Regions from separate parts of the Arthrobacter oryzae genome, predicted to be linked through region 2. Evidence: riboswitches for the same ligand, from Rfam matches in the RefSeq annotation. Region 2 holds a riboswitch; each other region holds the start of a gene.
The links. Region 2 has a riboswitch for S-adenosylmethionine ahead of Q8Z05_RS06355 (DUF1737 domain-containing protein). Riboswitches for the same ligand answer to the same signal wherever they lie in the genome.
Positions count from the first base shown of each region.

Region 1: it holds a riboswitch for S-adenosylmethionine, as region 2 does, so the genes downstream of both, Q8Z05_RS00105 (aminotransferase class V-fold PLP-dependent enzyme) here and Q8Z05_RS06355 (DUF1737 domain-containing protein) in region 2, are expected to answer to the same signal.
Region 3: it holds a riboswitch for S-adenosylmethionine, as region 2 does, so the genes downstream of both, metX (homoserine O-acetyltransferase MetX) here and Q8Z05_RS06355 (DUF1737 domain-containing protein) in region 2, are expected to answer to the same signal.

Region 1 is NZ_CP132204.1:20,129-29,567, reverse strand. It holds gene Q8Z05_RS00150 (peptidoglycan DD-metalloendopeptidase family protein) at 14-1,393, shown strand; gene smpB (SsrA-binding protein SmpB) at 1,530-2,000, shown strand; RNA gene ssrA (transfer-messenger RNA) at 2,160-2,528, shown strand; gene Q8Z05_RS00135 (hypothetical protein) at 2,644-2,778, opposite strand; gene Q8Z05_RS00130 (hypothetical protein) at 2,922-3,293, opposite strand; gene Q8Z05_RS00125 (fluoride efflux transporter FluC) at 3,417-3,785, opposite strand; gene Q8Z05_RS00120 (fluoride efflux transporter FluC) at 3,782-4,201, opposite strand; gene Q8Z05_RS00115 (metal-dependent transcriptional regulator) at 4,232-4,945, opposite strand; gene Q8Z05_RS00110 (class I SAM-dependent methyltransferase) at 4,977-5,750, opposite strand; gene Q8Z05_RS00105 (aminotransferase class V-fold PLP-dependent enzyme) at 5,828-7,249, opposite strand; SAM riboswitch class IV at 7,285-7,398, opposite strand; gene hisN (histidinol-phosphatase) at 7,569-8,381, opposite strand; gene rsgA (ribosome small subunit-dependent GTPase A) at 8,436-9,439, opposite strand, start outside.
Region 2 is NZ_CP132204.1:1,368,230-1,377,668, reverse strand. It holds gene Q8Z05_RS06390 (ABC transporter ATP-binding protein) at 1-48, shown strand, start outside; gene Q8Z05_RS06385 (energy-coupling factor transporter transmembrane component T family protein) at 45-845, shown strand; gene Q8Z05_RS06380 (UDP-N-acetylglucosamine 1-carboxyvinyltransferase) at 955-2,478, shown strand; gene Q8Z05_RS06375 (glutamate--cysteine ligase 2) at 2,585-3,811, shown strand; gene Q8Z05_RS06370 (hypothetical protein) at 3,840-4,163, shown strand; gene Q8Z05_RS06365 (O-succinylhomoserine sulfhydrylase) at 4,263-5,471, opposite strand; gene Q8Z05_RS06360 (rhodanese-like domain-containing protein) at 5,472-5,882, opposite strand; gene Q8Z05_RS06355 (DUF1737 domain-containing protein) at 5,879-6,211, opposite strand; SAM riboswitch class IV at 6,246-6,360, opposite strand; gene Q8Z05_RS06350 (NtaA/DmoA family FMN-dependent monooxygenase) at 6,592-7,887, shown strand; gene Q8Z05_RS06345 (aromatic amino acid ammonia-lyase) at 7,892-9,439, shown strand, end outside.
Region 3 is NZ_CP132204.1:3,164,893-3,174,331, reverse strand. It holds gene mmsB (3-hydroxyisobutyrate dehydrogenase) at 7-909, opposite strand; gene Q8Z05_RS14445 (LysR family transcriptional regulator) at 1,070-1,969, shown strand; gene Q8Z05_RS14440 (zinc-dependent alcohol dehydrogenase family protein) at 1,983-3,101, opposite strand; gene Q8Z05_RS14435 (MFS transporter) at 3,119-4,528, opposite strand; gene metX (homoserine O-acetyltransferase MetX) at 4,701-5,855, opposite strand; SAM riboswitch class IV at 5,868-5,983, opposite strand; gene Q8Z05_RS14425 (bifunctional o-acetylhomoserine/o-acetylserine sulfhydrylase) at 6,075-7,391, opposite strand; gene Q8Z05_RS14420 (VOC family protein) at 7,633-8,271, shown strand; gene Q8Z05_RS14415 (CPBP family intramembrane glutamic endopeptidase) at 8,424-9,191, opposite strand; gene Q8Z05_RS14410 (histidine phosphatase family protein) at 9,311-9,439, shown strand, end outside.

The DNA of each region.
Region 1 (9,439 bases), 1.3 Mb from region 2:
GACCATGACAGAAATGGACCGCAAGGCCCGCCGGCTCCGGACTCCGGGACGGGGCAGCCGCATCATCAGCGCCGCCCTGGCACTGGTCCTTGCCGCGAGCCTGGGCGCTTCCACCCCGGTGGCCTTCGCTGACGAACTTGAAGACAAGCAGGCAGCGCTGGAGGCCGAGGCAGCGCGGGTACAGCAGTCCCTTGAGTTCGTCGATGCCAAGATTGCCAAGGCCGCAGGCGACTTGGTGATCTACCAGGGACAGCTCCCTGCCGCCCAGCAGGCCTTGCTGGAAGCGCAGGGCAAAGTGGCCAGCGCCGTGAAGGAAGTCGAAGCACTGGCGGCCCGCGTGGATCTGGCACAGCAGAACAAAGCCAAGATCACGCAGCAGCTTGAAACCGACAAGCAGAAGATCGCCGACACCAAGAAACTCATCGGCCAGATCGCTACCCAGGCCTACAAATCGGGCGGCGTGCCCTCAAACCTCACACTCTTCTTTGGATCGAAAAGCGGGGGCAGCCTGACAGACACGATGGACCTCGCGGACCAGGCCATGCGCAGCCAGAACTCCGCAATGGACAAGCTGTCGCAGCAGAACGCCACCAACGTCAATTCGCAGGCACGCCTGCAGGCTGTTGAGGCGGAGATCCAGGACCTCAAGGCCAAGGCCGATGCCGCGCTGGCCAGGGAGAAGGCAGCCCGCGATGAAGCTGCCGCCAAGAAGGAACAGGTGGATAAGCTCATCGCGGACACCACCCGGATCAACAATGAGCTGCAAGCCGCGAAGCCCGGCATCCAGAGCCAGCTCTCCAAGGTCCAGGCTGCGCAGGACGCCGTAGCCGCGGAGATCGTCGAACGCGACAGGAAGCTGCGCGAAGCGTGGGAAGCTGAGCAGCGCCGCATCGCTGAGGCCGCCGCCGCGGCGGCAAGGGCGGCCGGGCAGGCAGCCAAGCCCTACGTTCCGCAGGTCGGGCCGCCCTCCGCCTTTGGGCTGCGGCACCCGTTCTCATCCGACGTCGCCATCACCTCGGGCTTCGGCTGGCGCGCGACGCCGCCCGGAACGGTCGACTTCTACGGTTCCGGCGGCTACATGCACACGGGGATCGACTTCGGCGCCGGCTGCGGCACACCCGTCTACGCTCCGGCGGCAGGTACCGTGGTTTCAGCGGGATGGAGCAACGACGGCGGCGGCAACAACGTGAAGATTTCGCATGGCGTTGTCCAAGGCAACTCGTTGACCACCATCTACTACCACAACAGCAGTGTGGTGGTGTCCATGGGCCAGCAAGTCAGCCAGGGCCAGCTCATCGCCTATTCAGGGACGACCGGCAACTCAACAGGCTGCCATTCGCACTTCGAGACCTGGCTCAACGGCCAGGCCGTTGACCCGATGATCCTGCTCTGACGCTGCAACCCGCGCGGGGCAGTGAGCGCGGGGCGCTGACCCGCACCCGGGGCAGCCCCTGTGCTGCCGTAGAATTAAATAGCTCCGACCACTTCGGCGGGGCAACCATCCAGACCAAGAGCTGAGGAGTTCCACCGTGCCGAAAGAAAGTGGCCGTAAGGTAGTGGCCACCAACCGGAAGGCCCGGCATGACTACCATGTCCTGGACACCTATGAGGCGGGCATTGCCCTCATGGGGACTGAAGTAAAGTCCCTGCGCGAGGGCCACGCCTCCATGGTTGACGGGTTCTGCACCTTCTACAACGACGAGCTGTGGATGGAGGGGATCCACATTCCCGAATACAACCAGGGGAGCTGGACGAACCACTCCGCCCGGCGGCGGCGCAAACTGCTGCTGCACCGCGAGGAACTGACCAAGATTTCACACAAGGTCCGCGAATCGGGCTTTACTATCGTTCCGCTCCAGCTGTACTTCCTGGACGGCAAGGCGAAAGTGGAGATCGGCGTCGCGCGCGGTAAGAAGGAATACGACAAGCGGCAGACGCTCCGCGAACAGCAGGACAAGCGCGAAGCGCTGCGTGTCATGCGCGAGCGAAACCGCGGCTGACCTGGCCGCTAAACCAGCCACCAAACCAGCGCTGAGTCCGTCTCCGGCATGCCGGGAATGATTCCGGCCAGCGGTGCGTTATGATTGGTAGTCCGGGAAGGAACAGCGCGGAAACCGCAAGGAATCTGCACGGAACTGACCGGTTTGGTAACAAAATACGGGGATGATCGGTTTCGACGATGTTAGTCGCGACAGGTGAAGCGGGCCGAGGATGCAGAATTATCTCGTAAACGCTGTCTGCAAAACAATAAGTGCCAAACAAACGCGCACTGACTTCGCTCTCGCTGCCTAAGCAGTAAGACAGTCCGTCAGCCCGGGATTGCTATCGTCCCGGATCCTGGCGTCATTAAGATAGCCACTGCTGTTTACCTCCGTCATCGGGGTGAACGGGACTCTTAGATGGCTGGGCCCGGATCAGCTACCTGTTTGCAGGATAGCTGGGGCCGAGAAAATCCGACGCAAACTGCGCCCGGAGAAGCCCTGACAACACGACATCGGACGGGGGTTCAATTCCCCCCATCTCCACCATCGGGACAGCGGCAACGCGATCCCACCCCGTGCAAAAGGCCGGAAGCGAAAGCTTCCGGCCTTTTGTTTTCGGCACCGTTCTGGCATTCTCCAGCGGCCGTCCGTGGTCCCCGGTTCAGCGCTTCTTGATGTGCGCGACGGGGTCCACGTGGGTGTCCAGCTCATGCTTGGACTTCTTTTCGGCCCTCTTTTGCTTGATGGACTTGTCCGACTTCTTGGTGACCTGCCGGTGCGGCGATTTGTCAGGCATGTCGCCCTCCCTCACGTCGGGGCCCTGAATAGGCCCCGTGCTTGTAAGGTACGCCTGTTTTGTCGTGAATGAAACCGGCCCGTCGCCAGCCCCGGGTATTGATTCACTAACGTGCACCGAGGCCCTTGGCCGGACGGCAGGCGTCAGGAACCCGGCACCTCAACGTCAACGATTCCGACAAAACGGCTCCCGATTCCCTCGTACTCGCTGCGGACCAGGCCCGGCAACACCGGCGGGAGGTCGGCCGGTGCATGGTGCACGCAGCTGACGTATGTAAACGGCGGCCACCATTTCTTGGGCCGGGCGGCTTCGGAGAAACCGCAAACAGCGCACGTCAGCTGGACCCAGACGGGCCGCTTGCCGGTGCGGTTGGCCTTGGACTGGACGAGCCAGGCCGGGGGATTGTCCAGGAGTTCGGAAAGCTCAGCGTCCGTCAGCCGGGCCGGGATACCGTGACGGTGTGCCATTTCCAGTGGAATATCAAGGATCTGAGCTGCTTCACGTCGCGTAACCATCGTTTAACGATACGGGACGCCGGAACGCTTCGGATTCACGACGGCGGGACTCCAGTGCCCGCCGCCGGCGCGCCCGCTGCCGGCGCGCCCGGCGCTGTCAGCCTGCTGCCCGCCCTAACGCCGTCACCCGGCGACGGCGATTCCCAAGGCGGCCGCCGACAGCCCGGCCACGAGATTCACGATCACGTTCAGCGCCGCTGCCAGGTACCGGACCTCGCTGACGAGCCGGATCGTCGCCGTGGTCCAGGAACTGAACGTCGTCAGGCCGCCTGCTAGGCCTGTAGCGATTGCAGCCTGCCATTCCCCGCCGAGTCCCAGCCGGCCGGTAACCCCCAGGGACAGGCCGATGATCAGCGAGCCGAGGACATTTACCAGCAGGGTTGCCCAGGGCCAGTGCCTGCGGTTCCCCGCGCGATGGGCGAACCACGTGTCGATGGAGAACCTGAGCAACCCTCCGGCTACGCCGAAAACCCCGACCAGCAGCGCTGTCATGAGGCTCCGCCGGTCCGGTCGCTCAGGGACTTGCCGGTCTTCCAGCCCGCGGCTGCGGCAGCGAGCCCCAGGACCAGCGAGAGCCCGAGATACATCAGCCATATCAGATGCTGCCCGGAGCGTGCGTGCTGGTCAATGGAAAAGACCACCGCCGAGAAGGTGGTGAAGGAGCCCAGCAGCCCCGGGCCAATGCCGGCCCTCAACCAGAATGCCGTCCTGGGGCGTGCGATCCACACAGTGGTGAGGGCAGCCAGGGCGAAGCTTCCGCAGACATTGATGGCCAGTGTGGTCCAGGGAATTGCCCCCGCGGATTCCGGGAAGATCACGCCGAGGCCGTAGCGGAGCTCCGTCCCCAGGAGTGCTCCGACAGCCACTGCCGTCCATGCCCGCCAGCCGGCGCCCTTGCTAATCTTCACGCCGGAAGCACTCATTCAGGCGGCGTCGTTCTAGGAGTCTGCCAGCCGGCAACCGGCATGGCCCGACTCGCTGTGCACCCACAGGGCTGACGAAACCTCATCGGCGAGATCGAATTCGCGGTGCGTGCCTGCGCTGCCGATGCGCACCACGAGGGCACCGCCGAACGGTTTCCGGCCGAGCACTTCGATGTCCGCGTCGAGGTCGATTTCCTGGGCCGAGAGGTAGCGCAGGAGCTCGGGATTGTCATCGCTGATCCTGGTGATCCGGCCTGTGTGGCCCTCGTCGAGTTCGCTCATGCGGTGGGCGTTCGGCATGTGGACGCTGCCGTCGGCCGCCGGGATGGGATCGCCGTGCGGGTCCCGCAGCGGATTGCCGAGCTTGCCCGCCATCCGTTCGATGAACGTATCCGACACGGCGTGTTCGAGGAGTTCGGCTTCGTCGTGCACCTCGTCCCAGCTGTATCCGAGCTCCTGAACCAGGTAGGTCTCAATGAGGCGGTGCCGCCGCACCATGGAAAGCGCGAGCCGGATTCCGTCGGCCGTCAGTGTGATGGCGCTGTAGGGCTTGTGGTCTACCAGGCCCTGGTCCTTGAGTTTGCGGACCATTTCCGAAACGGAGGAGTTGGCGACGCCGAGCCGTTGTGCCAGCTGCGAGGAAGTGATGGGTTTGTCCTGCCACTCCGTAAAGGAGTAGATGACCTTGACGTAGTCCTCGATGGAGGAGGAGGGCGCGCTGGTCTTCACGACTCCAAGCCTACCGCCTTGGCCCTGGCGCTCATGCTTTGAACGCCCGCCAGGTCTGCGTCAGGTACGGCAGCCCCAGGACGTCGGAGGGGGAGTGCGACAGGTGTTCATGGAGGTACCACTGCAGATTGGCGAGGACCTTGGCCCGGGTGCCCTCTCCGGCGGCGAGGTAGTAGCTGCGGGATTTGGCCAGTTCGATGATGTCTTCGGTGGTCACCGGGTCTTCCCACCGTGTCAGGTGGCTCTCCAGTTCCTTGAACTCCGGTCCGACGACGGGGCGGAAGTCCGGCTTGTGCACATCGCCGGCGTGCATGATCCGGGAAAGCCTGTGCACCCACGGAACGGACGTATCCAGCTGGTTCCACAGGAGGCCCAGCACGCCGCCGGGGCGAAGAATACGGGCAAGCTCGGTGCTGGCCGGGAGCGGATCGCACCAGTGCCAGGCCTGGGCGACGCTGACGACGTCGAATGCTTCGTCCGCGAGGCCGGTGGCCTCCGCGGTGCCCACCGACGCGGGAACGCCCGGAAGGACCAGCCGCAGCTGGGTGAGCATGTCCTCCGAGGGATCCACCGCGGAGACGGCCAGTCCGCGCTGGACCAGCAACGCCGTGAACTTGCCGGTGCCGGCCCCGATGTCGGCGGCGTCGGACGCGCCGCCTGCCCTGCGGACGCTGCCGATGAGCCAGTCCGCGGAGTCGGCGGGATAACCGGGCCGGACGCGGTCGTAGTGCTCACCGCCGTCCTGGAAGCTTTGGCCGAGCTCGTACCGGCGCTGGTGGTGCAGTTTGGGGCCTCCCCGTGCCACGTGCAGTCTCCTTCGGGCAGGCTGGAATTCTTACCCCTCGAATTTACCGCACCGCGGGTGGCGCCGGACTTCTGTTCCTAGTCGTCCGTGCAGGGGGCAGCGCCGGCGGTGCCGGGAGTGTTGGGCGCCCAGTCCGGGTAGCTGCGGGTGTCATTGGCCGGCACCCAGCGGCCCGCGTCCACCACGTAGTCCCAGCCCAGTCCGGTCCGGCGGAGTTCCTCGATGCCGGCAAGCAGGCGCTGCGCATCCTCCAGCCGGGAGCCCACGCCGAAGCTCGCCCGCAGCGAGCCTGACGGCAGTCCCAGCCGCTTGAGCAGCGGATGGGCGCAAAAGCGGCCGTCCCGCAGGCCCACGCCGTGTTCAGCGGACAGGTAGGCCGCCACGAGGCCGGCGTCGTAGCCGGCCACGGAGAAGTTGACCACGCCGATCGTGTCAGTGGCCTGGTCCGTGTCGCTGAAGATCTGGTGCACGGTGACGCCGTCGATCTTCTGCAGTCCCTCAACGAGGAAGGACCGGATGGCGGTTTCATGGGCGTGCCACAGCTCCGGGTCCAGGGCGCCGATGACCTGCGTGGCCCGCGCCAGCGTGGCCGCTCCGAGTACGTTGGGCGAGCCGCCCTCATGCCGCGCCGGGCCCGTGGCCCAGCTGACGGAGTCCAGCCGTGCCTCACGGACGGCGCCGCCTCCTGCCAGGTGGGGGGTCCCGGCGTCGAGCCAGTCCGGACGGCCCACCAGGACGCCGCTGCCGAACGGCGCGTACAGCTTGTGGCCCGAGAAGGCGAGGTAGTCGACGTCGTCCGCTGCGATGTCGATGCGGCGGTGCGGTGCCAGCTGTGCCGCATCCACAACGATCCTTGCTCCGTGTTCGTGGGCCAGGGCCGCCAGCTCGCGGATCGGGAGGATTTCGCCGGTTACGTTGGACGCACCCGTTACGGCCAGCAGGCTGATGTCGCCCTGGCTGAGTTCGGAGCGGAGGCTCTCCAGCGTTGCCTTCAGGGTGGAAGAGGCCACGACGCTGCGGTGCGGCACGCCCTGCCAGGGGAGCAGGTTGGCGTGGTGTTCGATGTCGAGGTACAGGACTTCGCCGGTGTGGCGGCCGTCGGCCACCGGGAGGCAGCCCGCCAGCAGGTTCAGTGAGTCGGTGGTGTTCCTGGTGAATATGACGGAATCGTCCGGCCGGCCGCCCACGAACCCGCGGACGATATTCCGGGCATTCTCGTACACGGACGTGCTGATCTGCGAGGCGTAGCCGGCGCCGCGGTGCACGCTGGCGTAGTACGGCAGGATCTCGTTGAGGTAGGCGGAGACCACGGATAATGCCGGTGCGGACGCGCCGTAGTCCAGGTTCGCGTAGCGGACGTGGCCGCCCTGGATCAGCGGCGCCTGGATTTCTGCTCCGGTCACTGCGGAGAGGGGGCGCCGGGCAACGGTGAACCGTTCGTCCAGAAGCCCTGCGGCGGTGGTGGTTCCGGGGGTGGCGGGGAACGTGGCAGTAGTCATGGGGACCTCACTGTAAAGGGACCCCTCATTCCGGGGATCCGCGCTTGCCGGGTCCGTTCCGGACCGGCCTGGTCGTCACCCGGGGCACCCCACCGCGAATGGAGGGTTGCCGGCCAGCAAACCGGGGTTTCGCGCTGGCACTCGTGACCTGTTTCGAGATTAGGACATTCACGGCGCCGCGGGAAAGCGGCGGCGATTATTAAGCGCTTTATTACGCCCGGCGGAAGAACGGGCTTCCGGTCGAATATACGACGGCGGGCGTCCCCTGGGAGGGGCGCCCGCCGTCGTATATTCGGAATTCAGGTGATCCGGCCGCGGATCAGAGAAGGTCGTCGAGGTCCGGGTTCAGCCGCTTGAGGACTTCGGAGTGGAGGATGGAGTTGGTGGCCAGGGCGTTGCCGCCGAAGGGGCCGTCCACGCCTTCGAGGGAAGTGAAGCGGCCGCCGGCTTCGGTGACGATCGGCACCAGCGCGGCCATGTCGTAGAGGTTCAGCTCCGGCTCGCACGCGATGTCCACCGATCCCTCGGCCACCATGCAGTAGGACCAGAAGTCCCCGTACGCGCGGGTCCGCCAGACTTCCTCCGTGAGGCCCAGGAATTCGTCCAGGTTGCCGCGCTCCTTCCACCCGCCCAGGCTTGAATAGGAGAGCGAGGCATCCGACAGCTTGGACACGTTGGACACCTTCAGCCGCGTGGCAGCAGCCAGGGACCTTCCCATGTAGGCGCCGGCGCCTTTCGCGGCCCACCAGCGCTTGCCCAGCGCCGGTGCGCTGACCAGGCCGACCACCGGCTCGCCCTCGTCCACGAGGGCGATCAGGGTGGCCCACACGGGCACGCCGCGGACGAAGTTCTTGGTGCCGTCGATCGGGTCGATGATCCAGCGGCGGGAACCGTGCCCTGAGCTGCCGAACTCTTCGCCGAGGACGGCATCCCGGGGGCGGGAGCGGGAGAGCTGGCCGCGGATGGACTCCTCGGCTGCCTTGTCTGCATCCGTCACGGGGGTCAGGTCCGGTTTGGTTTCAATCTGAAGGTCCAGCGCCTTGAAACGGCTCATGGTCTGGGAGTCGACGGAGTCGGCCAGGACATGGGCGAGCCGCAGGTCATCGTTGTAGCTCGAAGCGGGTTGGGTCATGGTTCCAAACTACCGTCTCCTGGGCCGGCCGGCCGGGAGGTCAGGTGCGGGACCCTAGGAAACGATGCCGAGTTCCTTGGCTTCCTGCACTTCCATCCGGGGATCGGTGCCGAGCAGGCGGCGCAGGGATGCCAGCCGCGCAGCCCCTGACGCGCCAGCGTGCCCTTCGGCCACCCAGGCGTCCACTCCGCAGTTGATGGCGGAGGAATCATGCTTGCAGCCGCGTTCGCAAGCGTCGGTGCCGGGTTCGAGGTCGGGGAAGGAATGCAGGATCCGGTCCGGATCCACGTGGGCCAGGCCGAAGGAACGGATGCCCGGTGTGTCGATAATCCAGCTTCCTGCGGGCGCGTCACTGATCCGGAGGGCAAGCGCGGACGACGACGTGTGCCGCCCCCGCCCGGTGACGGCGTTGACTCCTCCGGTTGCCCGTTCAGCACCGGTCAGGGCATTGACCATGGTGGACTTCCCCACGCCCGAATGACCCAGCATGACCGTGACCTTGCCGTTAAGGTGGGCCCGCAGTTGCGACACGGCGTCGCTGTCGAGGCGGGCCGAGAGCCCGTCGTCGGAGCGGGCATCGATTCCCGAAGCCGCGGCGTCGGCCGTGCGGCTGATGATGACCGGAAAATCCAGGTGCCGGTAGTTGGACAGGAGTTCGGTGGGATCCTTGACGTCCGCCTTGGTGACCAGCAACAGCGGCTCGATCCCGGCGTCGTAAGCGGCCACCAGTGCACGGTCGATGAAGCCGGTGCGTGGTTCCGGATTGGCGGCGGCAACCACCACCACAAGCTGGTCCGCATTGGCGACGACCGCCCGCTCGATAGGATCGGTGTCATCGGCGCTGCGCCGCAGCAGCGTGCGGCGGTCCTGGATCCTGACGAGCCGGGCAAGGGTGTCCGGCGCTCCCGAAACATCCCCCACCAGGGACACGAAGTCCCCGGCGACGACAGGCGACCGGCGGAGTTCACGCGCCCGCGCGGCGATCACCGTGCGTTCATTGCCGCTGTCCTCGCCCACCACCGCCGTGTACCGCCCGCGGTCCACCGTGATGATCCGGC
Region 2 (9,439 bases):
GCTGCGCTGAAACCCGGCCTGCACAACCCGGAGGTGACCGCACCGTGAGGGAAGCGTTGACCCTGGGCGCCAACCATGCCCTGCTCACGCGGGCCAATCCGCTGGCCAAGTTCGCCGTCGTGATGCTGATGACTGTGGTGCTGGCGCTGTCCATCGACTGGGTGTCCGCCTCTGTTGCGCTTGCCTTTGAGCTGCTCCTTTTTCCCCTGGCCGGGCTGACCGTCGTGCTGCTCTGGCAGCGGGGCTGGCCGCTGATACTGGCGGCAGCGCTGGGCGGCTGGAGCACCTCAATCCTGGCGCCGGACACCGGAAGGATCCTGCTCGACGTCGGCATTTGGTCCATCAGCGAAGGTTCGCTGGAGCTGGGGCTGGGATTCCTGTTGCGGGGCGTGGCGATCGCCCTGCCCGCGGTGCTGCTGATGAGCTGCACGGACCCCACGGACCTGGCCGACGCCCTGGCGCAGAAAGCGAAGCTGCCGCACCGCTTTGTGCTGGGTACGCTGGCGGCCATGCGGCTTGTGGGCCTGATGGCTGAGGAATGGCAGACCATCGGCATGGCCCGGCGTGCCCGCGGTGTGGGCTCGCACGGGAGCCCGGCGCAGCGGCTCCGGGCCACCCTGGGGCAGAGCTTCGGACTCTTGGTCCAGGCCGTCCGGCGGGCGTCCCGCCTCGCCGTCACCATGGAGGCGCGGGGGTTCGGCGGTGCGCAGCGGACCTGGGCACGTGAATCGACGTTCAGCACGCTGGACATCTGGGTGGTGCTCGGAGGGCTCCTGATTGCCGCTTCGGCCGTGTCCGCGGCAGTAGGGGCGGGCACGTGGAACATGGTGTTCCTCGAGCAGTAAACTGCATGGTTCGCGTCGCCATATCGCATCAGGAGAATAATCTGTGACCTTGGCGGCAGTGCGGGGTGATTTGCGCGCTGAAATAGCTCATGCGTGATATTTTTTTCCTATGACTCAAGAGACTGCTGAACACGTAGGCCTGCTGCTCCGCGATGCCCGCACTGAGAAGGGCTGGACCCAGGGGCAGCTTGCCGGCGAGCTGGGCACCAGCCAAAGCGCCATCGCCCGGATGGAGCAGGGCAAGCAGAACCTCAGCCTCAAGATGATCCAGCGGCTCGAAGCCATCGTGGGACGCAGTATCGTCAAGGTGGGCCGGCCGCAGATGACGCACCTCCGGGTGGAAGGCGGCCGCACGCTCTCCGGTTCAGTGGACGTCAACAGCAGCAAGAACGCCGGCGTGGCCCTTCTCTGCGCCAGCCTCATCAACCGCGGCACCACCACGCTGCGCCGGCTGGCCCGGATCGAGGAAGTGAACCGGATCGTTGAGGTCCTCACCAGCATCGGCGTCGAATGCACCTGGCTCAACGCCAATGACCTGCAGATCCGCCGCCCCGCCGTCCTGGACCTGGATTCCATGGACGTGGACGCTGCCCGCCGCACCCGCAGCGTGATCATGCTGCTGGGGCCGCTCCTGGACGAGTCCGCCGAGTACCGGCTCCCGTACGCGGGCGGCTGCGATCTGGGCACCCGCACCGTGGAGCCGCACATGCAGGCCCTGCGCCAGTTCGGCCTGTCAGTGGAGGCCACGTCCGGCTTCTACTCCGTGCAGGCACCACCGGCCGACGGCGACAACCGCACCTTTGTGTTGAGCGAACGCGGTGACACGGTCACCGAAAACGCCATCATGGCGGCTGCGCACCGCCGCGGCACCACCGTGATCCGCAACGCCAGCCCCAATTACATGGTCCAGGATCTCTGCTTCTACCTGCAGGGCCTGGGCGTGCAGATCGACGGCGTCGGCACCACCACGCTGAAGATCACCGGGCTGCCGTCCATCGACGTCGACATTGAATACTTCCCGTCCGAGGACCCCATTGAGGCGATGAGCCTCATCACCGCCGGCATCGTGACCAATTCAGAGGTCACCATCCGCCGGGTCCCCATCGAATTCATGGAGATCGAACTCGCCACCCTGGAACAGATGGGCCAGGAACTGGAAATCTCCGGCGAGTACTTTGCCCGCAACGGGCGCACCAGGCTGGTGGACGTCACCACCAAGCCCTCAGTGCTGCATGCTCCCGCGGACAAGATCCACCCCATGCCGTTCCCCGGGCTGAACATCGACAACCTGCCCTTCTTCGCCGTCATTGCCGGCAACGCCGAAGGCCAGACCATGATCCACGACTGGGTCTACGAGAACCGCGCCATTTACCTGACCGAGCTGAACAAGCTGGGAGCCCGCGTCCAGCTGCTGGATCCGCACCGGATCTACGTGAACGGACCCACGCGGTGGCGCGCCGCGGAAGTGGGCTGCCCTCCGGCCCTCCGGCCGGCCGCCTGCATCCTGCTGGCCATGCTGGCGGCCCGCGGGGTTTCCGAGTTGCGCAACATCTACGTGATTGAGCGCGGATACGAGGACCTGGCCGAGCGCCTCAACACCATCGGCGCGAAGATCGAGTACTTCCAGGACTGACCGTACGGTGGCTGGATGACGGCTCCGTTGCGGTGCCGCTCCAGTATCCGGCCCTGTCCAGTCCCGGCTCCTGTCTAACAGCGCGTCACGGGGGCACAATGTATGCATGCGAACTTTCGGGGTTGAGGAAGAGCTGCTGATTGTGGACCCCGTGACCGGGGAGCCGCTGGCGCTGGCGGACGCCCTCCTGACAGGGCGGAAGCTCGCTGCCGACGACGCGCCGGACAAGCCGCGGATCCCGGACCCCCACGATCCTGCCCGGCCCGACGGCGACACGGGGCTGACGGCTGAGCTTAAGCTTGAGCAGATCGAGACCCAGACCCGCCCGTGCCTGGACTATGCGGAGCTGCTCCTGCAGATCCGCCAGGGCCGAGCCCTGGCGGACACCGCCGCGAAGAAGCACAATGCGCGGGTGGCCGCGCTCGCTACTTCGCCGATTGCCTCCACGACGCACACCACGCCGAACCCCCGCTACGCCACCATGCAGGAGCGCTTCGGGCTGACCGTCCATGAACAGTTGACCTGCGGGTTCCACGTCCACACGTTCGTCGAGTCCCCCGAAGAAGGCGTTGCCGTCATCGACCGGATCCGGGACAAGCTGGCGGTCCTCACGGCGTTGAGCGCCAACTCGCCATACTGGAACGGCGTGGAGACCGGGTTCGAAAGTTACCGCACGCAGGCCTGGAACCGCTGGCCGACGTCGGGGCCGTCCCAGATCTTCGGCACCCACTCCATGTACCGGCGTGTGGTCACCCGTCTGCTGGACAGCGGCGTGCTCCTGGACGAGGGCATGATCTATTTCGATGCGAGGCTCTCCAGGAACCACCCCACAGTGGAGGTCCGCGTGGCCGACGTCTGCCTGCAGGCCGAGGACGCAGCCCTGATTGCCGTCCTGGTGCGCGGACTGGTGGAATCGGCAAGCCGGGAGTGGCGGTCCGGTGTGGACCCGGCCCCTGTACCCACCGTGCTCCTGCGGATGGCCGCCTGGCAGGCCAGCAATTGCGGGCTTCGCAGCGACCTGCTCGATTTCGGCACCTTCCGTCCGGCTCCCGCCGCGGAAGTGGCGGAGGCCCTGGTGGATTACGTGGCGCCGGTCCTGGCTGAACAGGGCGAGCTGGAACTGGCCCGGGAAGGCGTGCGGAGAATCCTGGACCGGGGGACCGGTTCGGAAGAGCAGCGCCGCGCCATGCAGGAGAACCTTGACGCGACGTCGGACGCTGCCTCCGGGCTGGCCGCCGTGGTGGCCCATGCAGTGAATGTCACCATGCGCCAGGCCGAAGCCGCCGCCGCGCGCGAGGCGGCGCCGGTGCTGTTGCGCGTTCGCCAGTCCTGACCAGGTTCCTACTACCCCGGAGTGCGCCATGGAAACCGAATTCGCACAAGTCACCGGCCACGATGTCACCACCATTACCTGCGTCTGCGGGAACACCGTCAGCGACGAAGGACTGATCCAGGCCAACGCCGAAGGCATGCCCGTTCATCTGGGTGACGACACTCCCGTTCCTGCCGGGCTGGCGGAGTGGCCCGGGGACGAGGACCTCTACACGCTGTGCCCCGCCTGCGGCCGCGTCTACCACGACGCCGTCATCGAGGAGACCGGCACGGCGCCGGTGGCCTTCCGGGTGGATGTTGCCGCCGGTCCCATAGCTGAAGCGATCCGGCTGCACTGGGAGCTAGACACCTGAGTGCGGCCGGACCAAACAGGTAGTGAACACTCTGTTTGGTCCGGCCGCAGTACCGTAGCTTTGGTCTCTGTTCTTACCTGCGCTGGTCGGGCGCGCCGGTCAGATCTGCTTGAGCGCCTGCTCCAGGTCGCGGGTAAGGTCGTCCACATCCTCGAGCCCCACCGACAACCGGACCACGCCGTCGCTCAGCCCGATGGCCGCACGGCCTTCCGGACCCATCGCGCGGTGCGTGGTGGTGGCCGGGTGGGTGATGAGCGTCTTGGCGTCGCCCAGGTTGTTGGAGATGTCGATGATCCGCAGCGCATCCAGCAGGGCGAAGGCCGCTTCCTTCGCCGAACGCCCGGCGGACGGCGAGAGCTCGAAGGTGAGCACGGTGCCGCCGGCCTTCATCTGCCTGGCGGCCAGCTCGTACTGCGGGTGCGACGTCAGGAGCGGGTACTTGACCCAGCTGACAGCCGGCTGCTTCTCAAGCCACTCGGCCAGGCGCAGGGCGGAGGCGGAGGAATGGTTGACGCGCAGCGCCATGGTTTCCAGGCCTTTGGTCAGCACCCAGGCGTTAAACGCTGAAAGGGCGGGCCCGGTGTGGCGCATGAGCTGCTTGACCGGGCCGTCGATGAACTCCTTGGTGCCCAGGATGGCGCCGCCCAGGACCCGTCCCTGGCCGTCAATGTGCTTGGTGCCGGAGTACACAATCACGTCCGCGCCGAGGTCGCCGCAGCGCTGCAGCAGCGGAGTGGCAAAGACGTTGTCGACGACGACCGTCGCCCCGGCCGCGTGGGCCAGTTCGCTGACGGCGGCGATGTCCACGATTTCCTGCATCGGGTTGGACGGCGACTCGAAGAAGACGGCGGTCGTCGGCTCTGCCAAAGCAGCCCGCCACTGCTCCAGGTCCGGGCCGTCCACGAACACCGTTTCGACGCCCCAGCGGGGCAGGATCTCGTTGAGTATCACAAAGCAGGAGCCGAACAGCGAGCGGGCAGCCACCACGCGGTCGCCGGCAGCCAGCAGCGCGCCGAGGGCCGTGAACACGGCGGACATGCCGGACGCCGTCGCAAAGCACGCCTCCGTGCCCTCGAGCAGGCGCAGCCGCTCCTGGAACGTGGCCACCGACGGGTTGCCGTAGCGGGAGTACACAAACCGTTCGTCCTCGCCGGTGAACGCGCGCTCGGCCGCTGCCGCGGATTCGTACACAAAGCCGGAGTTGAGGAAGATCGGCTCGGCCGTCTCCTGGAAGTTGGTGCGGTCAAGGCCGCCGCGGACAGCCTGGGTGTCGGGGCTCCAGGCGGCGGCGTCGGGATTGAAAGTCACTTAGTTCTTTCCGAGGTTGGTGGGTAGTCCGCGGTTCTTCCAGCCGTTGACGGTGCGCTCGCCGTAGCGGTCCGGTTCGCCTTCGAAGCCTTCGAGGACGTTGTAGGCGGTGAAGCCGGCCTGTGTGGCGGCGATTGCCGCGGCCACGGAGCGGACGCCGGAACGGCAAAGGAACACCAGTTCGACGCCGGTGTCCTCCGGTGCCTGCTGCTTCAGCTGGTCGACAAAGTCCGGGTTGGGGATGCCGCCCGGGAAGGTCCACTGGATGAAGAGGGGATCGTTTTCGGTGGCTTTTGTGTCCGGGATGCCGATATGGGCCCACTCGCCTTCGGTGCGGACATCCACCAGGACTGCGCCCTGTTCCAGCTTGGCCCAGGCGTCCTGCGGGCTCAGGTCTCCGGCGTAGCTCACGCGTGCCCCTCGAAACCTTCGTCCTCGAACCCTTCCCCCGGGAATTCGGCGTCGAACTCAAGTTCGTCCACCGCGGTTGCCACTGCGGCATCCGAGCTGGCGATGGCTGCCGGCAGGACCACGGCCTGCGCCACGATCACGCTGCTGCCGTTGAACGTGGCTGCCGGGCTCCCGTGCAAAACGTAGCCGTCGGCCAGGGCCGCGGAGATGCGCTCGCAGAACGAACGGTCATCGGGGCCGGTGATGAGCCGGTAGGCCAGCTTTTCCTGGGGCAGGTCCTGGGCCGGATGTTCCTGGCCGGCGGGGGCCGGTTCGGTAGCCGGGGCCAGTGATGCGGGTGCGTCAGACACGACGGATCTCCTTCTCTCACGCTTGCAGGTCGAATGGTTCGATATGCCGAGTATTCACCTGAGGCACCCCGCCGCGGAAGGAGGGTTGCCGACCGGCCAGTCAGGGCTTGTCACCGGTTCTCATTACTCCCCAAAAACGTAACACTTACGACGGCGGCCCGCACCGCCGTCGTCGTCATCTTCCGTAACGGGACCCGGCACCACCGCGCCGCCGGTGCCCTGCCGCTGCGTGTGCGCCCGGCGCCGGGGTGCAGTTACAAAAACCCTCGCCGGGAGGATAATGACGGGAAATGAACCGCTGTAACGCCGGATGAAATCAGGCAGCCGTGAATGAATCCAACGGGAATACAGTCAGTCCCATGCTGCACTTCGGTTGGTTTGTGGGCCACGGCTTTGGCGTCCAGGGCTGGGGCACGCCCGGCTACGGCATCGGGTACGACTGGAAGAAACCGGCCGTGTACCAGCACGCCGTGCAGGAATTCGAACGGGCCGGGCTGGACCTGTTCATCATCGAGGATTCCCTCACGGTGCCGGACACGTACGGCGGAAGCGCCGAGGTATCGCTCGCACAGGCGTCGTTCGCGCCGAAGCACGATCCGCTGGCACTGGTCCCGTACCTGCTCTCCGCCACCGAACACCTCGGCATTGTCCCGACGGTGAGCGCGTCCTTCTACCCGCCGTTCACCGCGGCACGCCTGCTTGCCACCCTGCAGCACTTCTCCGGCGGCCAGCTGGGCTGGAACGTGGTGACCTCCGGAAGCGACCTCGCCGCGCAGAACTACGGACTGGACCAGCAGATCGAGCATGACCTCCGCTACGAAAAAGCGGACGAATTCGTGGACGTGGTGCGCAAGCTCTGGCGCAGCTGGGAGCCGGACGCCATCGTGGAGGATGCCGACGCCGGAATCTTCGCGGACCATACGAAGGTCCACCCGATCAACCACGACGGCCGGTTCTTCAAGGTCCGCGGTCCGCTCAACACCGCGCCGATGCCCGAGGAACCGGTGCTGGTGCAGGCCGGCGCGTCCCCGCGGGGGAAGGCGTTCGCGGGCGGCAACGCGGACGTCGCCATTGCCCTGGCGAGGGGTGCGGACGGTATGAAGGCCTACCGCGATTCGATCCGGGCCGAGGCGGCCGCTGCGGGGCGGAACCCCGACGACGTCAAGGTGCTGTACGTCCTGAAGCCCACCGTGGTGGGCTCCCGCGCCGAGGCGGACGAGCTCAGGGAGCAGCGCCGCCAGCTGACGCAGCGTGACATCGACAGCCAGCTGAACTCCATCTCCTACCTCTCCGTCATCGACTTCAAACAGTTCGACCTCGACGCCCCGCTCCCCGAACTCACCACCAACAGCAACCAGGGCACCCTGGACCATTTCGCCAAGGCCGGTCCGCCCGGCTCCACGCTACGCCAGCTCCTGGCAGCCCGCAGCGGCGGCGCGGGGGACAGCATCATCGGCACAGCCGAGGAGATTGCCGACTACCTCGAGGAAACCGGCGCCCGGGTGGGCGGGGACGGGTTCCTGTTCTCCGGCTTCGTCGATCCGGCCACCGTCCATGGTGTGCTGGACCGCCTGGCCCCGGTGCTGCGGCGCCGCGGGCTGCTCCGGACAAGCTATGGCGACGGCGGCTTCCGCCGGAACCTGCTGGACTTCTAGTGCCATGGGCAACGGCAGCGGGAACTTCCTGATCGGCACGGCCCACCTGCGCGCCCGGGACATCGCCGAGGCCGCGGCTGACCCGGACGTGAAATTCGTCCTCAGCGCGGACGCCCTGGAGCTGATCGGCCTCTCGCGCGAGGTGGTGCAGCGGGCCATCGACTCCGGCCACCGCGTCTACGGCCTCAACACCTTGCTGGGATCCGGGCGTGACACCGCCGTGGATGAACAGGCGATCCTCGCGTACCAGGTGCAGGTGGTGCGGTACCACAACAGCGGGGTGGGCGGGTTGCTGGGCGCTGATGAGGTCCGGGCCGTGATCCTGGCGCGGCTGGTGGGCTTCAGCCGGGGCGGCTCCGGAGTCCGGCCTGAAACGGCGCGCTTCTACGCCGAGATGCTAAACCGCGGCGTGGTCCCCGCCGTCCCGCGCGAAGGCTCCGTAGGCTCCGCAGACCTGACCCACCTCGCCGCCGTGGCCGCCGTCGCCATCGGGGAGGGCCAGGCGGTGGCGGCGGACGGGCAGCTGCTGCCCGGCGGGCAGGCCCTGGCCGACGCCGGGCTGGCCCCGCTGGAGCTGGCGCCCGGGGAAGCCCTTGCCCTGGTCAGCTCCAACTCATACTCCATCGGTGTGGGCGCGCTGGTGCTGCACCGCATCCTCCGGCTCGCCGACCTTGCGGACACCGCGCTTGCGCTGTCGCTCGAGGCGACGGCGCGGCACGACGGCGGCGGCAACCTCAGTCCGTTTTCGCCGGCGGTGCAGGCGGCCAAGGCGGTGAACGGGCAGGCCGTCACGGCGGGCCATGTGCTGCGGCTCCTTGAGGGTGGCTGGCTCGAGGACCCGGCCAGGGAAGTGTCCGTCCAGGACGCGCTCTCCTTCCGGGCGGCACCCCAGACGCACGGCGCCATCCGCTGGCAGGTCGCCGCGTTGGAAGATGCCCTGGAGGTGGAACTCAACGGCCGGGGCGACAACCCGCTCACCGACGTCGATTCCGGGCGGATGGTGTCCGGCGGAAACTTCCAGCCCATGCAGTTGGCGCTCGCCTTCGAGGCGCTGCGCCTGGGGCTGGCCCACCTGGGAATCAGCAGCGAGCGGCGGACCGCCAAGCTCTACCCGCCGCAGCGGGAGATCCGGCAGCGGCACCTCGAAGCGGCCACGCACGGAGCTCCGCTGCAGCCCGAAGAGCTGCCCGGGCTGCTGTGGTATTCCGCGGCCGGCCTGCTGTCCGAGCTCAAAGTTCTCGCGGCGCCGGCCACGCTGGGCGCGCCCACGCTGTCCGCCGACGTCGAAGACCACTCAACGCTGGCACCGCTCGCCCTCCAGCAGTTGGAGCGCTCAGTGGAGGCCGCCGAGAAGCTGTTCGCGATCGAGGCGCTGACAGCCGCCTACCTGCTGGGCGGGGCGGAAGCGCGTGCGGTGCGGCCGCTCGGCAAGGGAACGGCCGCCGTCGTCGACCGTCTTTCCGGCCTGCTGGCCCGGCACCTGCCGGCGGCAGCGCTGGTGGACCAGGCCCGCGTCGAATTGCACGGCTTAGTGGACGGCGTCCGGATCGGC
Region 3 (9,439 bases), 1.8 Mb from region 2:
CTGCGGTTAGTTGGAGGCTTCGAGCGAGCCGTCGACGAGCTTGATGATCATCGAGCAGTCCTTCCCGGACTGCCCGGAGTCGATGAGTCGCTGGAAGAGGGTCTGCACGTGCTCGCCGATTTCCAGCGGAGTGCCGGTGTCGCGGGCGGCACTGATGGCCAGGCCGATGTCCTTGTTGGCCAGTTCGGTGGTGAACGTCGGCGCGAAGTCGTTGTTGGAGGCAGCGGTGGGCACGACGCCGGCCACCGGGTACCAGGTCCGCAGCGCCCAGCTGTCGCCGGAAGACACCGAGGCGATGTCCCAGAAGACCTGCTTGTCCAGGCCCAGGCGCTCGGCGAGCACTGCGCCTTCGGCAGTGGAGGCCAGGTTGATGAAGAGCATGAGGTTGTTGCAGATCTTCGCGGCCTGGCCGGTAGTGGCGCCGCCGGTGGGGATGATGTTGGAGGCCATGGGACGGATGTATTCGGTGGCGTCGGCAACGGCGCCCGCCTCACCGCCGATCATGAAGGTGAGCGTCCCGGCCTTCGCCCCGCTCATACCGCCCGAAACCGGGGCGTCCACGAAGCGGAAGCCGGCGGCAGCGGCGGCGTCGTGCAGTGCCTGCGCGGACGCGATGTCGATGGTGGAGGAATCCACCAGCAGCGTGCGGGTATCGGCATGGGCCAAAACACCGTCCTCGCCCAGGTACACGGCCCGGGCGTGTTCGCCCTTCGGCAGCATGGTGAAGACGACGTCGGCGCCGTCCACCGCGGCGGCAATGCTCGCCACCGGCTTGACGCCGCCGGCTTCGGCAGCAGCCACGGCCTCGGGGTTGAGGTCGAATCCGCGGACGTCATGGCCGGCCTTTGCCAGGTTTGCCGACATGGACCCACCCATGTTTCCGAGACCGATCCAAGCGACTACTGCCATGGCAAAAGCTCCTTTGCTTCGTGTACCAGCCGATATTGCTGGATGTTCCGTGTCAACGATCACACCCTGTTACAGTGCAATCAAGGGAAAAAATTACAGAGTGCATGTGCATGGATGCACATTGACCGGGAGGCTGAACGATGGACAAGAACCAGTGGATTTGAACCGGCTGCCGAGTCCCGATGACCTGCTGATCCTGCTGACAGTGGCCAGGCTGGGCCGGTTCAACGCCGTGGCCGAGACGCTGGGCACCACGCACACCACCATCTCGCGCCGGATCCTGGCACTGGACAAGCAGCTCGGCGGAAGGACGCTGGAGCGCAGCCCGCACGGTTGGGAACTGACCGAACTGGGCAGCCAGGCCGTTGCCGCCGCCGAGGCGATTGAGTCGACGCTCGGCTCCCTGGCCGGCACCATCAGCAACGGCGGACACTCCCTGTCCGGACTGGTCCGGATCAGCACATCCGACGGATTCGGGGCGGAATTCGTGACTCCGGCGCTGGTCCGACTGCAACAGGAGAATCCGCTGTTGAACGTCGAGATGCTCAGTGCCACCCGCAAGGCCAGCCAGAACCGGTCCGGCGTGGACCTGGAAGTCGTGGTTGGCCGGATGGAGGTCACCAACGCCCAGCCCATCTTCCTCACGAACTACTTCCTGCGGCTTTACGCCAGCCCGGACTATGTCCGGACCCGCGGACTTCCCGCCGCCCTGGACGACGTCCGGGAGCACGGCTTTGTCTCCTACGTTGAGTCAGCGCTGCAGGTGGCGGAGCTCGGGCACCGGTCATCGCAGCTGCCCGCGCCGAAATTCAGCTTCCAGGCCACCAGCATCTTCGCCCAGGTGGAGGCGGTCCGGCTCGGCGCGGGCATCGGACTGTTGCCGAACTTCATGGTGGCCTTTAATCCGGACTTCGTGCCCGTGCTTCCCGAGTTGTTCCAGCGCCAGCTTCCCATCTGGGCGGTGGCGCGTCCCGAGTCGCTGCGCTCGGCGTCGGTCCTGGCCGTCGTGGAGGCGCTTAAAGCGGAAGTGTCAGGCCGCCGGGAACTCCTGGCGGCCTGACACTGGCCTGATCCTAGGCCTGGAACAGCCGCCGGACCACCCGGCCCGCGGCGAGGGCATCGAGGCCCTCATTGATTTCCGCCAGAGGCCGGGTGTCCGTGTGCAGCAGCTCCACCGGAAGCCGCCCGGCCCGCCAGTGGTCAAGGTACAGCGGAATGTCCCGCTCCGGAACGGCATCCCCCATGTAGGACCCGAGGAGCCGCTTCCCTGCTCCGGCGAATTGCAGTGCCTTTACCGTCAGTTCCGCTGAAGGTTTGGGCAGACCGACGGAGACGACGGCGCCGCCCCGCGTCACGAGGTCCAGGCACGAGGCGATCACCCCCGCGGATCCCACTGCTTCGACGGCAACGTCCACGCCGTCGCCGGTTGCCTCGGCGACCAGCCGGGCGGCGTCGTCGGGAGTTCCCACTGCCGTGGCGCCGCAGTCCAGGGCGAGCCGGTGCTTGTCTTCGTTGGGGTCGATGGCAATGACGGCGGCAGCGCCCGCGAGTGACGCCGCCATCACCGCAGACAGTCCGACGGCGCCGAGCCCGAAGACTGCCACGGACTGCCCTGAGGTGGCCGCCGCCGTGTTCAGCACGGCGCCCATTCCGGTGAGCACGGCGCAACCGAACATGGCCGCGACGGTGTCCGGGACGTCGTCGCCGATCACCACCACGGACTCGCGCGCCACCACGGCGTAGTCGGCAAAGGCCGAGACGCCGAGGTGGTGGTTGATCCGCTCGCCCGACGGCGTCCGCAGCAGCGCTTCCCCGTGCAGCAGGTCACCCGAGCCGTTGACTTCGGCGGCGCGGTGGCATAGGGCCGGGCGGCCGGAGCGGCACGCCCGGCAGTCGCCGCAGCTGGGAACGAAGACGAGCACCACATGGTCCCCCGCCGAGACGTCCCGGACGCCCTCGCCCACTGCCACGACCCGTCCCACGGCCTCGTGTCCCAGCGCCATGGGCAGCGGCCGGACCCGGGAGCCGTCCACCACCGAAAGATCCGAGTGGCACAGGCTGGAGTAAGTGATGGCCACTCCCAGCTCGCCGGCGCGGGGTTCGGGCCGGTCGAGTTCCTGGACCACAAGCGGGCGGGCTTCGGCGTAGCTGGTTCCCGCGGGGACGGTGGAATAGAGGACTGCTGCTCGCATGGACACCTTCCTTGCCGCTACTTCTTGGCCGGCATCTCTTGGCTGTTTGCCTTGGAAGCGGCCAGCAGGTCCGCCGTGCCCTGCGCATCCGCGGCATCCACGTCGTGCAGCGAAATCCCGCGGGTTTCCTTGAGCATGAAGACAGCGAACAGGGTGACAAGGCACGCACCAAGCAGGTAGATCGCCACCGGAACGGAGGACTTGAAGTTGCTCAGCAGCGCCGTGGCGATGATCGGGGCCAGTGAGCCGGCGACGATCGAGGTGACCTGGTATCCGAGTGACACACCGGAGTAGCGCATCCGCGTCGGGAACATCTCAGCCATGATCGCGGGCTGGCCGGCATACATCAGCGCGTGGAACAGGAGGCCGATGGTGATGGCGGCCAGGATGACCAGATCGTTCTTGGTGTCCATCATCGGGAAGGCGAAGAAGCCCCACGTGCCGCCGAGGACTGCGCCGGCCATGTAAACGGGCTTGCGTCCGAAAGCGTCCGAGAGCTTGCCGACCATCGGAACGGCGCAGAAGTGGATGAAGTGCGCCACCAGGAGCAGCAGGAGGATCCTGGACGTGTCCGTCTGGACTACCACCTTCAGGTAGGTGATGGAGAACGTGACCACGAGGTAGTAGAGGATGTTCTCAGCGAACCGCAGGCCCATGGCCGTGAAGACGCCGCGCGGGTAGCGGCGGAAGACCTCGGCAACGCCGTAGCCCTTGTTCTCAACCACAACCTCCTTGCGTGCCTCGAGGAAGATCGGCGCGTCCTGGACCTTGGTGCGGATGTAGTAACCCACGATCACGATCACCGCGGACAGCCAGAATGCGACGCGCCAGCCCCAGCTGAGGAAGTCGGCCGAGGACAGCGTCGAGGACAGCGTGAACAGTACGCCGGTGGCGAGCAGGTTGCCCATGGGCACCGCTGACTGCGGCCAGCTGGACCAGAACCCGCGGGACTTGCTGGGGCTGTGCTCGGCCACGAGCAGCACGGCGCCGCCCCATTCACCGCCGACGGCGAAGCCCTGCACGAACCGCAGGAACACCAGCAATGCCGGGGCCCAGTAGCCGATCTGCTGGAAGGTGGGGAGGCAGCCCATCAGGAACGTGGAGACACCCACCAGGATGATGCTGAGCTGAAGCAGCTGCTTGCGGCCGAACTTGTCGCCGAAGTGGCCGAACACGATGCCACCGATGGGACGGGCCACGAAGCCCACAGCGTAGGTAACGAAGGCGGCAATGATCCCGTCCAGCTCCGTACCGGAATTGGGGAAAAACAACTTGCCGAAAACCAGGGTGGCCGCGGAAGCGTAGAGGAAGAATTCATACCATTCAACGACGGTGCCGGCCATGGAGGCCGTCACCACTTTCCTCAGCCCGGAAGCCTTGACATCAGTCTCATCTACTCGCCTTGCGGCGGAGTCGTGCGTGCTCATTGTGAACTCCTTCGGCGTCTCCGTCGACACCATGTGGACCATTCCGTAGCGGCCGCGTGTGATGTGCACCACCAACGCGCGCCGGTCCCCTAGAGTATGGACTCACATTGCCGCAGGCTCAACGCCATTTTCTGCAGAACGGCTCTGCAAAAACGCACATTTCGCCGGCGGACTATGCGAAGAAGTTCTGCCTCAGCTGCGCGCTAAGCTGGCCGATCTCGGTGAGGAAGCCGTCGTGGCCAATGGGTGCATCGATGACGTGCACGGGGACATCACCGGGGAGGGCTGCCGCGAGTTCGTGGGACTGCGCAGGAAAGTAGAGCCGGTCCGTGTTCACTGCGGCGATGAAGAACTCAGCTTTGGCCTCCGCCAGTGCTTCCGTGAGCGGACCGCGCCCCCGGCCAACATCGTGGCTCATGAGCGCCTCGGTGATGGCGATGTAGCTGTTGGCGTCGAAGCGGCGCACCAGCTTGGTGCCCTGGTAATCGAGGTAGCTCTCCACCTGGTAGCGGCCGCGCTCCCCGAGCGACACGGCCTGGAGCGGGGCTTCGCCGCCTTGCGGGCTGCGGCCGAACCGGGCTGCGAGTTCGTCGGCGGAGCGGTAGGTGATGTGCGCAATCCTGCGCGCCAGGGCCAGGCCGGCCTCCGGTTCCGGGCTGCCGTAGTAGTCTCCGTCGTTGAAGTTGGCGTCCTGGCGGATGGCGAGGGTCTGCGCCTGCGCGAACGCGATCTGCTCGGCGGTGCTGCTGGCGCCGCTGGCTATCACGCCGCAGCGCCGGACGCGGTCAGGGTAGGTCACGGCCCATTCCAGTGCGCGGGCTCCGCCGAGGGAGCCGCCCAGTACCGCGTACCAGCTTCCGATGCCCAGTGCGTCTGCCAGCCGGGCTTCGGCCGCCGTGGTGTCGCGCAGGGTCACCAGGGGAAAGCGAGAACCCCACGGCTTCCCGTCCGGTGCCGGGGTCGACGGGCCGGTGGAGCCATAACATCCGCCCAGAATGTTGATGGAGACCACGAAGTACTTGTCCGTATCAACCGGGGCGCCTGGACCGGCCAGCTGCTCCCACCAGCCTTCCTCGTCGCTGGCACCCCTCGTGACATGCGTGCTGCCGGTCAGGGCGTGCTGCACCAGCACGGCGTTGGAACGGTCCGGGTTCAGCGTTCCCCACGTTTCGTAGGCGAGCGTGACGTCCGGGAGGTGGCCGCCGGCTTCCAGGTCGAGTCCGCCGACGCTCAGGAACTTGACGGTACCGTCCGGGACGGGGGCGGTGAACGGCTCGTTGGGGCTGCTGGTTCCGGGTACACCGCTGCGGGTGACGGCAATCGTCATGTGAGGACCTCTTCTTCGCGCTTGCCTGCCGCCAACTGGCCGGCAGGCCAGGTCTTCACCCGGGGCACCCCGCCGCGGAAGGAGGGTTGCCGGCCAGCAAGCCGGGGCTGTCGCTGGCACTCATGACCTGTAGAGAGTCTACGAAATGCGTCGCCGCAATGGCGAAGATTGTGACAGCAATGTGACTCCCGGCGTCGACGACGCCGGGAGTCAGGGCGGTCAGTCGCCCTTGGCGGCGCGGAAACCGGCGTCGAGGTCGGCGATGATGTCATCGATGTGTTCGAGCCCCACCGAGAGGCGGACCAGGCCGGGGGTCACGCCCGCCACGGCCTGCTGTTCCGCCGTCAGCTGGCTGTGCGTGGTCGACGCCGGGTGGATGACCAGGGAGCGCACGTCGCCGATGTTTGCCACGTGGGAGTGGAGCTCCAGGGCGTCCACGAACCGCTTGCCGGCCTCCGCCCCGCCGGCGATGGTGAACGAGACGATGGCGCCGGTGCCCTTGGGCCCGTACTTGCGGCCGCGCTCATACCAGGGGCTGGACGGCAGGCCCGCGTAGGCGACGGATTCGACGTCGTCCCTGGACTCCAGCCACTCGGCGACGCCCACCGCATTGGCGACGTGCCGCTCAACGCGCAGGCTCAGGGTTTCCAGGCCCTGGGCGATGAGGAAGGCATTGAACGGGGAAACCGCGGACCCCAGATCGCGCAGCAGCTGGACGCGGGCCTTGAGGATGTAGGACAAGTTCGCGCCCAAGGCACCCTCCGCCCCGAGATCCCGCGCGTAGACAAGGCCGTTGTAGGTGGGGTCCGGGGTGTTGAAGCCGGGGAACTTCGCCGGGTCCTTGCCGAAGTCGAAGTTCCCCGAGTCCACAATCACGCCGGCGATGGCGCTGCCGTGCCCGCCAAGGTACTTCGTGGCCGAGTGCACCACAATGTCGGCGCCCCATTCCAGCGGCCGGATGAGGTAGGGAGTGGACAAGGTGTTGTCCACGATCAGCGGGACACCTGCCGCGTGGGCAACGCCGGACACGCCTTCGATATCCAGGACATCCTGGCGCGGGTTGGACACCACCTCGGCGAAGAAGAGCTTGGTGTTGGGCCGGACGGCGTCCTCCCACTGCTGCAGGTTGTCCGGATCCTCGACGAACGTCACGGTGATGCCGAACTTCTTCAGGGTGTGGGCCAGCAGGTTGTAGGTGCCGCCGTAAAGGCTGGGACTGGCCACCACATGGTCGCCGGCTTCGGCCACGTTGAGGATGGCAAACGTTTCCGCGGCCTGGCCCGAGCTGAGCAGGAGCGCTGCCAGTCCACCTTCCAGGCTGGCGACGCGCTGTTCCACGGCGTCCTGGGTGGGGTTGCCGATACGCGTATAGATGGGTGCCAGTTCAGCCAGCGCGAAACGGTTGGCGGCGCTTTCAGCACTCGGGAACACAAACGACGTCGTCTGGTAGATGGGCAGTGCCCTGGCACCGGTGGCGCTGTCCGGCTCCTGGCCGGCGTGGATCTGACGGGTTTCGAATGACCATGCGTTGGACAACGGGAAGCTCCTTCTGTGGAGGGCACCTGTGCCGGGGCAGGACCTGCCTTGGCAGGGCCGGTGCCGCCAGGCGGTCCTGGCCCGGAATCAGTGTAGGAACGGCTGATAGCGTGTGAACAGGTTTGTGACGAAGGACGTCGGCCGCGTTATTTCGGGCCCTCAGGCGGGACCGCAATGACATCCCACCACGGTTAGGGCACCCTTAGCTGAGAGCTCCATCACAAAGTGCCAAGATGATGGCATGCGCATGGATCACGTCTCTTACGCCTGTGAACAGGATGGCCTGGCTGCCACCACCGAACGTATTGCAACCGCCCTCGGCGTCGAAGCCGTGAAGGGCGGGGTACACCCCCGTTTTGGCACCCGCAACATGATTATCCCGCTCGCCGGGCACAAGTACCTGGAGGTCGTGGAGGTCCTGGACCACCCGGCATCCGACAAGGCGCCGTTCGGGCAGGCCGTACGTGCCCGCTCCGCGGCGGGGGGCGGCTGGATGGGCTGGTGCGTCGAAGTGGACGACCTGGCTCCCTTCGAAGAACGCCTTGGCCGTTCGGCTGTCAACGGGAACCGCAAGTTCCCCGACGGCCGCGAGCTCGTCTGGAAGCAGATCGGCATCCTGGGCCTCATCGCAGACCCGCAGGTGCCTTACATGCTCAAGTGGGAAGGCGACCCGGAGCTTCACCCGTCCAACGCCTACCCAAGCAACGTCAAGATGTCCAGCCTCACCATCGCGGGCTCGGCCGAACGCGTCACGGAATGGCTCGGTCAGCCGGTCGAGAAGCCCTTGGAGGATGTCGCGGTTGAATGGGTCGCCCCGAAGGGGACGCCGGGAATCCTCTCCGTCACCTTCGAAACCGCCTCCGGGGCAGTAATCATCTGATCCTGTTCCACCGTGTGGTCCGCTCCGGACCACGGGCTGCGTGCTGCCCCTGAACTTCGGCCGCTATCAGCGGGTGCCAACGACGTCACCCACCGATAGCGGCCGAATCCTTTTAACCCGGCTCAACCCAGCCCGTCTCAACCCAGCCCGTCTCAACCCAGCCCGATGGCCTTGCCGAAGAGGCTGAACCCGACGAAGGCCACGATGTCCAGCAGCGCGTGGGCGATCACCAGCGGCATCACGCGGCGGGTCCTGGTGTAGATCCAGGCGAAGACCACCCCCATGACGGCGTTGCCCAGGAAAGGGCCGAAGCCCTGGTAGAGGTGGTAGCTGCCGCGGAGCATGGAACTGGCGAAAATAGCCAGCGGCACGCTCCACCCGAATTTTCCGAGCCGGTCCAGCAGGTACCCCACCACAATGACTTCCTCGACGATCCCGTGCCGCACGGCAGACAGGATCAGTACGGGAATGGTCCACCAGTAGGCGTCCAGCGCGCTGGGGATGATGGCGGTGGTGACGCCAAGGGCCCGGCCGGCGGCATAAAGCCCCAGGGACGGAATACCGATCAGCGCCGCGAGGCCCAGCCCCTGCAGCAGGTCCTTGCCGGGACGGGCAAAGTTGAACCCCAGCTTACGGAAGGCAGAGGCGCCGGACTCCCCCGCCGGACGGTGCTCGGTCAGGAAGTAGATCACCAGGACCACCGGCACCAGTGCGAACACAATGTCCAGGAGTTGGTAGGTCAGGTCGAAGTATTCACGGCTGCTCTGCGAGCGGTTGAGGGTGGAGGTGCCCTCCGCCAGGGGTGCGCGCGTCATCTTGTCCAGCAGCTGCACCACGGAATACACGGCGGACTGCCCTAGCGACAGACCCAGGACAATCCAGACTTCGATCCGCAGACGACGGCGGGAGGGAACCAGCATGTTCCTATCTTGCCTTCACTTGCTGGTTCTTTCCTGTCCGCCGCCGCCGGACGCCCGCCCCTGGTGATGGAACGACGCTTCCCGCCAGCCGGGCGGGCCGGGGCCTATGCTAGGAATTTATGAGTGCGCCCGACAAAATCATCATGATCCGGCACGGCCAGTCCGCCGCCAATTTCGACACCTCCATCTACAACCGGGTGCCGGATTACCGGATACCGCTGACGGAGCTCGGCGTGGCGCAGGCCCAG